DNA from 2 places in the Rhizobium sp. BE258 genome. Region 1 is predicted to be linked to the other one. Evidence: predicted binding sites of a transcription regulator. Region 1 holds the regulator's gene; the other holds the start of a gene.
The links. Region 1 encodes LexA, which represses DNA repair genes until DNA is damaged. Its sites were predicted from a motif close to TGTTCNNNNTGTGTTCNG; they were not measured.

Region 1 (3,416 bases):
CGCTGATGCCGGTGACGCCGTTTGCATGGGTTTCCAGTGCATTGCGATCGGCCGGAAAGGCGTTGATCCGCTGGCAGGCGAAGAAGAAGACATCGGGTGCCCGAAGATCGGCGGCAAAGGCGAGCTTGAAGGCGCCTGTCGCCTGCGTTCCGTCGGGCATGACGATCGGCCGCGAGAATTCGACCATATCGCCGCCGCTCAGCTGCGCGCCGTCATAGGCAGCCTTGTCCGCATCGGCACTATCGGTGCCGAAGACAACAGCCGAAAAGCCGTCATCGCCGCAGCGGAAGCGGAAGGCCTGATCGCGGGCGACAAAGCTGTTGCCCTTTGCGACAGCCGCGTCGCAGTCCGCCTGGCTCGCAATACCGAGCGGTTCGAGATAGGTCTTGTCGGCCAAGAAGACGCAGGCATTCTCCGTTCCGAACGGATGACGGCCATCGGCCGCGACGGTGAAACCGAGACGCCCGAGTCGCTCGCGGGCAACGTCGATATGGGTCACGGGCAGTACCAGATGATCGAGCGGACGCGTCATGGCGGTTCCTCCGGTGAAGCCGGCAGAGATTTGCACGCCCTGCCCGGCAAAGCGCAAGCGTGGATCACCAATCCGGCAAATAAACTTTCAAAAACGACGAAAAATCATCGGAAGTTTTACCGATATTTAGGCACTTGCGGAACACATATGGAACATATAGTGTCCGTTCTGGCTTTGTTTCACGAATCTGGGGAAAAACTTCGATGCTGACGCGCAAACAACAGGAGCTTCTCCTCTTCATTCACGAGCGCATGAAGGAGTCCGGCGTTCCGCCATCCTTCGACGAAATGAAGGATGCGCTCGATCTGGCTTCCAAGTCGGGCATCCATCGCCTGATCACGGCTCTGGAAGAACGTGGCTTCATTCGCCGCCTACCGAACAGGGCGCGCGCACTCGAGGTCATCAAGCTTCCGGAAGCCTACAGCCCGAGCATTCAGCCGCGCCGCGGCTTCTCGCCGAGCGTCATCGAAGGCAGCCTTGGCAAGCCGCAGCCCGTCGCGCCGCCGAAGCCGGCGAACGAGGACAATCACACGTCGATCTCCGTGCCGGTCATGGGCCGGATCGCAGCCGGTGTGCCGATTTCGGCGATCCAGCAGAACACCCACGACATTACAGTTCCCGCCGACATGCTCGGAAGCGGTGAGCACTATGCTCTTGAGGTCAAGGGCGACTCGATGATCGAGGCCGGCATCTTCGACGGCGACACGGTCATCATCCGCAACACCAATACCGCCAATGCCGGTGATATCGTCGTTGCTCTCGTCGATGACGAAGAGGCAACGCTGAAGCGCTTTCGCCGCAAGGGTGCATCCATTGCGCTCGAAGCTGCCAACCCGGCTTACGAAACCCGTATTTTCGGACCGGACCGCGTCAAGGTTCAGGGCAAGCTCGTTGGCCTTATCCGCCGCTATCACTGAGCGTCTCGCTTTCACCAAAAGTGCCGCTGCGCCAATCGTAGGCGCGGTGGCGGGTCCAGGGCCGCTCGAGACCCTCGAATGATGTGGTGATTTCGGCGATCCCATTGGGGAAACGAAGCTCGACAGCGCCTGTCTTTCGCAGTGTCTCCCCGGTGAAAAGCAGGGCGCCTGAGCGGCAGGTATCGAGGCGCAGGCGCACCGGTGTGACGACGATATCGGATATGTCGCAAGCTGGGCCAAGGAACGCCGCATTCTCGATCACGGTCAAGATCGAACCGTTGTCGAGCTTCGCTGTACACCAGGCCTTTTTCACGCATGAGAAGCGCTCGCCCGTCGCACTGGCCTTGATCGCGTCCATCGTTTCGTTCTGCTGTGCCTCCGTCAATTTCAGCCTTTCACCGCGCGGTGCGGTGGGAATATCCGGGAGCGCCGGGAACGCCGGTGGTAGATGCTCATCGAGCACCAGCGCGCGCCTCCATTGATCAAAGATGAAGCCCGGTGGCCGCTCGCGATTGGTGGCGAGGCCGTTGTCGCTGACGATGCCCGCCATGCTCCCGTCCTCGGCAATCACGATTTTCGGCGGCGGAGGACCTCCAAACATCGCGGCGGCTGTCGTCGATGCCATCAAGATCGCGGTGCCGAGATGCCGCATGCGGCTGCGCAGCAAAGTCAGCAGCAGGAAACCCGTCACCGCCGCGGGAAAGTACCAGGACGCCAGGCGCCCGACGCCGATATCGCCGCCCCATGAGGCAACCGTCCTGGCGATGGCGATCACCAGATCGAGCCCAAAGCCCGTCACCTGCCACGCCCATGCATCGAGACCGAAGGGCATCAGCAGCATGGCAATGAGGCCGAACGGCATGATGATGAAGGAGATGATCGGCATGGCGGCGAGATTGGCTGGCAGGCCATAGGCTGTCAGCCGGTGGAAGTGCTCGACCGAGAACAATGCAGTCGAGAAGCCGCCGATGACGGAGGTCAGCAGGATGCCGCCGAAGAACGCAGCGGCGGAAGACAGCATCCTGACGACGCGAAACTTTGCGAAGGGCCGGTCGCGCACCGGCCTCTCCTTCCAGAGCGCATAGCCGGCGACGAGGGCCAGTGTCGCGGCGAAGGACATCTGGAAGCTTGGCCCCATGATCTCCGAGGGTGAGAGGACAATGATCACCAGCGCCGATAGGGCGACGTTGCGCAGACTGATCGACGGCCGGTCGAAGAAGACCGCCGCCAGCATGATCGCCATCATGATGAAGGCGCGCTCGGCGGAGACTGCGAAGCCCGAGATCAGGAAATAGGCGGTGACGGCGGCAAGCGCACCGGCTGCGGCGATCTTCTTGACGGGATAGGCCTGGACGACAGCCGGAAACAGGCTGAGCACGGTGCGGAAGCCGACGAAGAAGATGCCTGCCGACAGCGCCATGTTGAGACCGGAAATGGCGATGATATGCGCAAGGCCGGATTGGCGCAGCGCCTCGGTCGTCTCGCTCGAAATGGCGCGGCGCTCGTCCGTGACCAGAGCGGCGGCAAAAGCGCCGGTGTCGCCAGGCAGGATGCCTCTAATACGGTCGCCGATGCCGCTTCTCAAGCGGTAGAGCCATTCAAGCGCGCGATCCTGCATCGATGCGGGCCCGGGTTCGACCGCCGGAACCACGGCAGGGGCACCATAAAAGAAACCGTTGCCACCGACACCGTCGAAATAGGCACCGAACGAAAAGTCGTTGAGGCCGGGAAGAGCGGGGCCTGACGGCGGCGTCAGCCTTGCCCTGCCCTTCAGCCAAGTCCCGGTTTCGAACTCCGCTTTCTGGCCGCGCGCAATCACGGTCACCTGCTCTGGCGGCCGCTTCAGCGCCGGGTTCTCCGTCGCCTTGAGCGCCAACAGATACCGCCAGCCGCCGCGGCCATCGCTTTCCCGCCGCTCTACGCGGCCTGTCAGCGTCGTCGTTACCGCCGAATCGAGAACGACAGTA
Region 2 (3,416 bases), on a different contig from region 1:
ATAGATTGGAAGCCCAGCGTCCGGAGGTCGCCGACGATCTTCTCCGGGAGCCGCAGCAAGCGAAGCGGTAGCTTCTCCACGGCCCGGACGATCTCGCCTTTCGGCACGATCACGGTTTCCCGCGTGATCGCCCGCGCGCAGGCATGCGCCGCGCCCCAGGTGTCCGCGATGGCGACGCGCGCGGTCAGGCCCTTCGCCCGAAACTGGTTGGCGACTTTTTCCAGCATCGGCTGCTCCCCGCCTTGGAGGTGGTCGGCGCCTTCCGTGTCCATGACAATGCCGTCGGTCCCGTCGACGGCGACGATCGGCGAATAGAAGGTCAGCGCCCAGAGAGCGATCCGCTCGAGCGCGGCGGCATCGGCAGCGGGGTCGGCGTCGATAATCATCAGGTCGCGGAAGATCGCCTGCGCCTTTGCGGCCGGCATCCCGACCCGCACGCCGACCTTCCGGGCAGCGGCGTCGGCGGCGGAGACCCAGCGCTTCGAGCCGGACCTCGCGATCACGGCGATGGCCTGCTCAGCCGAAATGGAAGGATCGGCTCGACGTATCCTGTCGGTCGGCAGATCGGGAAGATAGATGGATACTACCCTTGTCATCGCAGGCTCCGATTTCAAACTCAGCACACTCGCCCGCACGCGATCTCATCAGTTCAAGCAGCCACCTCGCCCGTCCCAGTCCCGGAACCGGAAGCTCTTCCGAAGGTAGGACGCTGACGCGCCACCTTGTCGTCGACGCCGTCGGCTGGCCGAAGTCGTTCGCCTCCGTCTGACGTCTCCACCGCCGGACGGCGATGGCCATCGTCCCGGTTCGCTCCGCCGCAAGCTGAAGCCGTCGCGACGCCGTCATCGGCAGACGGACCAGTTCGCCGACGACCACGCCCAGTCCGCCGAAGGACAGACATTCCTCCATCGACGCCAAGACGTCCTCCTCCTTGTCGCCCTCGATGAAGACGACCCGGTCGGGATGAACGCCGGCCTGCGCGAGCGCCGGAAAGAAGAGATCGGGCCGCGTCAGACACCACGCGATCTTTCCCTTCGTTCGAGCGGCTATCCCGGCGGCGAAAAGAGCGGCGGCTGCTCCGTCGACCGTTCCCGACCCGCCGCCCGCGATCTCGTGAAGGGCGCCGTAAGCGAGACCGCCGCCCGGCAGAACGCGGTCGATTTCCGGGACGCCGAACGGTAGACAGCCGGCTGCCCTGGCGACGCCCCCCGCGAGAGCGGAGATGCGTTCGCGCAGGTCTGCGAGGACTGTCTCTCGGCCAGCCGACATCGGTCACGAATCCTTTCGTAATCGCGGTGGAACAGGGACGACATCATGTCGTGATAACTTGCGTGTTCTCTATCTGTTCCTTATCGTGCGCGGCGTCAAGATGGTCGGAAGAGCAGGAATCTAGTCCTAAGATTAGCGAGAGCGTAGATTCAATGAGTGGAATCAAAACCGTAGGCAAATCTCGTAAGTCGGCGTCGTCATTGAAATATTTTCGTCAACGTCGGCGGCTTGCATGTGGATATCAATTTGAGTAGCAGCGGCCGATCCGGCGTGAGGCCGAGGGGATTGGACATCAGATGACGAGAAGACGGCAACACCTCGGCGGCGGCGACGGGCCGACGATAAACGACATTCGAGGCGCCGTCATCGTACTGGAATGCGCCGCCTGCCAACGTCGCGACAGCTTTGAACGGAAGGTCCTCGTGGCCCAGTTCGGCGCGGGGGCGTGTCTTGCAAAGCTTCGTCGCCGCCTGGCGATGGGCTGCGAGCGAATGGTCGGGCCCGAAGGAGATCGATGCCAGACGCGTTTTCCGGCCCTTGATCGCGGTTAGGCCTTCTTGAACGTTGCGTTGCGCCTGAGACGCGGGTTTCGACGCGGCTCCGGTCGATCTCGGTGGGAACGTGAAGACGTGCGCGGCGCAGACTTTGTGGGGCTTCCTCGCGGGCCGGCCGGGCCTTCTGAAGGCGGTTCTCGGCAAGACGCCGAATGGGACACCCTCAGCAGACCAGCTTCACGACAATCGTGCTCAAGGGTCGCAACGTCTCGGGCGATCAGTTTATTCGGCGGCCGCGGTCAACGCATCCGCCCCTCGTTTTCATCCGCCGGGTCGAAATTGATGTCCCAGTCCTTGACGGGCTTCTTACCTGGTGGGGTCTTGTGTTCGGTAGCGTCCTCCGAACCGGTGATGACGGTCGGCTTGGCACTGTGGACGCCGGTTGACTTCGGATCTGCGATCGACTTGGCAAATTGGCCCCTGGCATCCTTCTCAACGTCCGACATCTCATTCGCCTTTCTGTTTGAGGCCGTCCAAGACTTTCTTGACCTCGGGATCGCTGTTGGTTTCACCATTCGCGTCCTTCGTCCGGTCAGGATCGTCTCTCGCTGGCAAGTAGCCCGGCGGCGTGTTCTCCTGCGGACCTTCCCATCTCGGCGACTGGTCGGTTGTCCCTGGGGCGCCGTCTTTCGGTTTGTCCATTCCCATGCTCGAACCTCCTGTTGATCACGACTAATCTTGTCGGCGGCTGCTTGTTCCGTCTTGCAACTATCAACGCTCGGAACCATCCCGACACTTCCACATTCCTTTTCCGAGCGCGAGCCGTGTCAAACGGACGCGACAGGGATGGTGAACATCGCGGTTTTTCCGTTTTCTCGCGATGGCCAACGAAATGACAGACGAGCGCCCACCTGTCCGGCATCGCCCTCACCCCCACGCAGGAGTTGGAATGTCGGACGACCCGTAGGCGAATAGGTTGTCTGGTTCGCCTCGATCCTGTGCTGCCCAGTGAATGATCGGAATCAGGCGGGGGCGGAGGTAATCCGTCCCCACGGTTCGATGGAGTGCTCGAAAACCTGCATTGGCCTGGCAGGAGATTTCACGCCGACCTGAACGCAGACGCCCGTCGCTTCCAGTGACGGCCCGGAATGCTCGTGCCGATCAAGCAGCCGTCGTCCCGCTCCGGCTCGCCATGCGTCTGGCGTCGTTCGGGCGAACATTCCTGGCACGCGACTGGTTCTCTTACCTTCGTCCGCCCCCGAACTCTGACGCCGGCTCTGCGGCCGCGGATGGTCGACGGTGCGGAGACGGCGGCCTCCACGGCCGCCAGCCGATCGTCGACTTCATCAGAAGGATCTTGCAAGACGAGTTCGTCGGACGGCCGTTACATCGTCGTCCACGGGCGTCTATGGCGTGACGGACGGAGCGCCGGATTTCAATCGGCACATGGTGCGGACGACACCCTATGCGGATTGGTTTGCTGCTCGACGCCTCTCATGACAAATAGCGGGAGACCCCGTAATTCCTCGTTCAAGAGCTTGCAGCGGACTTTAGTTTCTCAAGCGGTACGGGCACGGCTGCCCAGACGGCCGGAAATGTCGAAAGATTCTGAGCCATTGCCTTCGTCGGAGAGCAGACGAGCCCGAGCACTTC

Region 2: J2X43_RS00520 (ImuA family protein) is a predicted target of LexA. The motif match lies at 1,333-1,350, and genes of this name have one in related genera.

What each region holds. Positions count from the first base shown of each region.
Region 1 is NZ_JAVDWL010000008.1:187,982-191,397, reverse strand. Features, by position in the region: gene J2X43_RS25765 (VOC family protein) at 1-532, opposite strand, end outside; gene lexA (transcriptional repressor LexA) at 736-1,449, shown strand; gene J2X43_RS25755 (ComEC/Rec2 family competence protein) at 1,430-3,416, opposite strand, start outside.
Region 2 is NZ_JAVDWL010000001.1:89,327-92,742, forward strand. Features, by position in the region: gene J2X43_RS00515 (DNA polymerase Y family protein) at 1-596, opposite strand, end outside; gene J2X43_RS00520 (ImuA family protein) at 517-1,269, opposite strand; gene J2X43_RS00525 (hypothetical protein) at 2,063-2,269, opposite strand; gene J2X43_RS00530 (hypothetical protein) at 2,271-2,471, opposite strand; gene J2X43_RS00535 (hypothetical protein) at 3,294-3,416, opposite strand, start outside.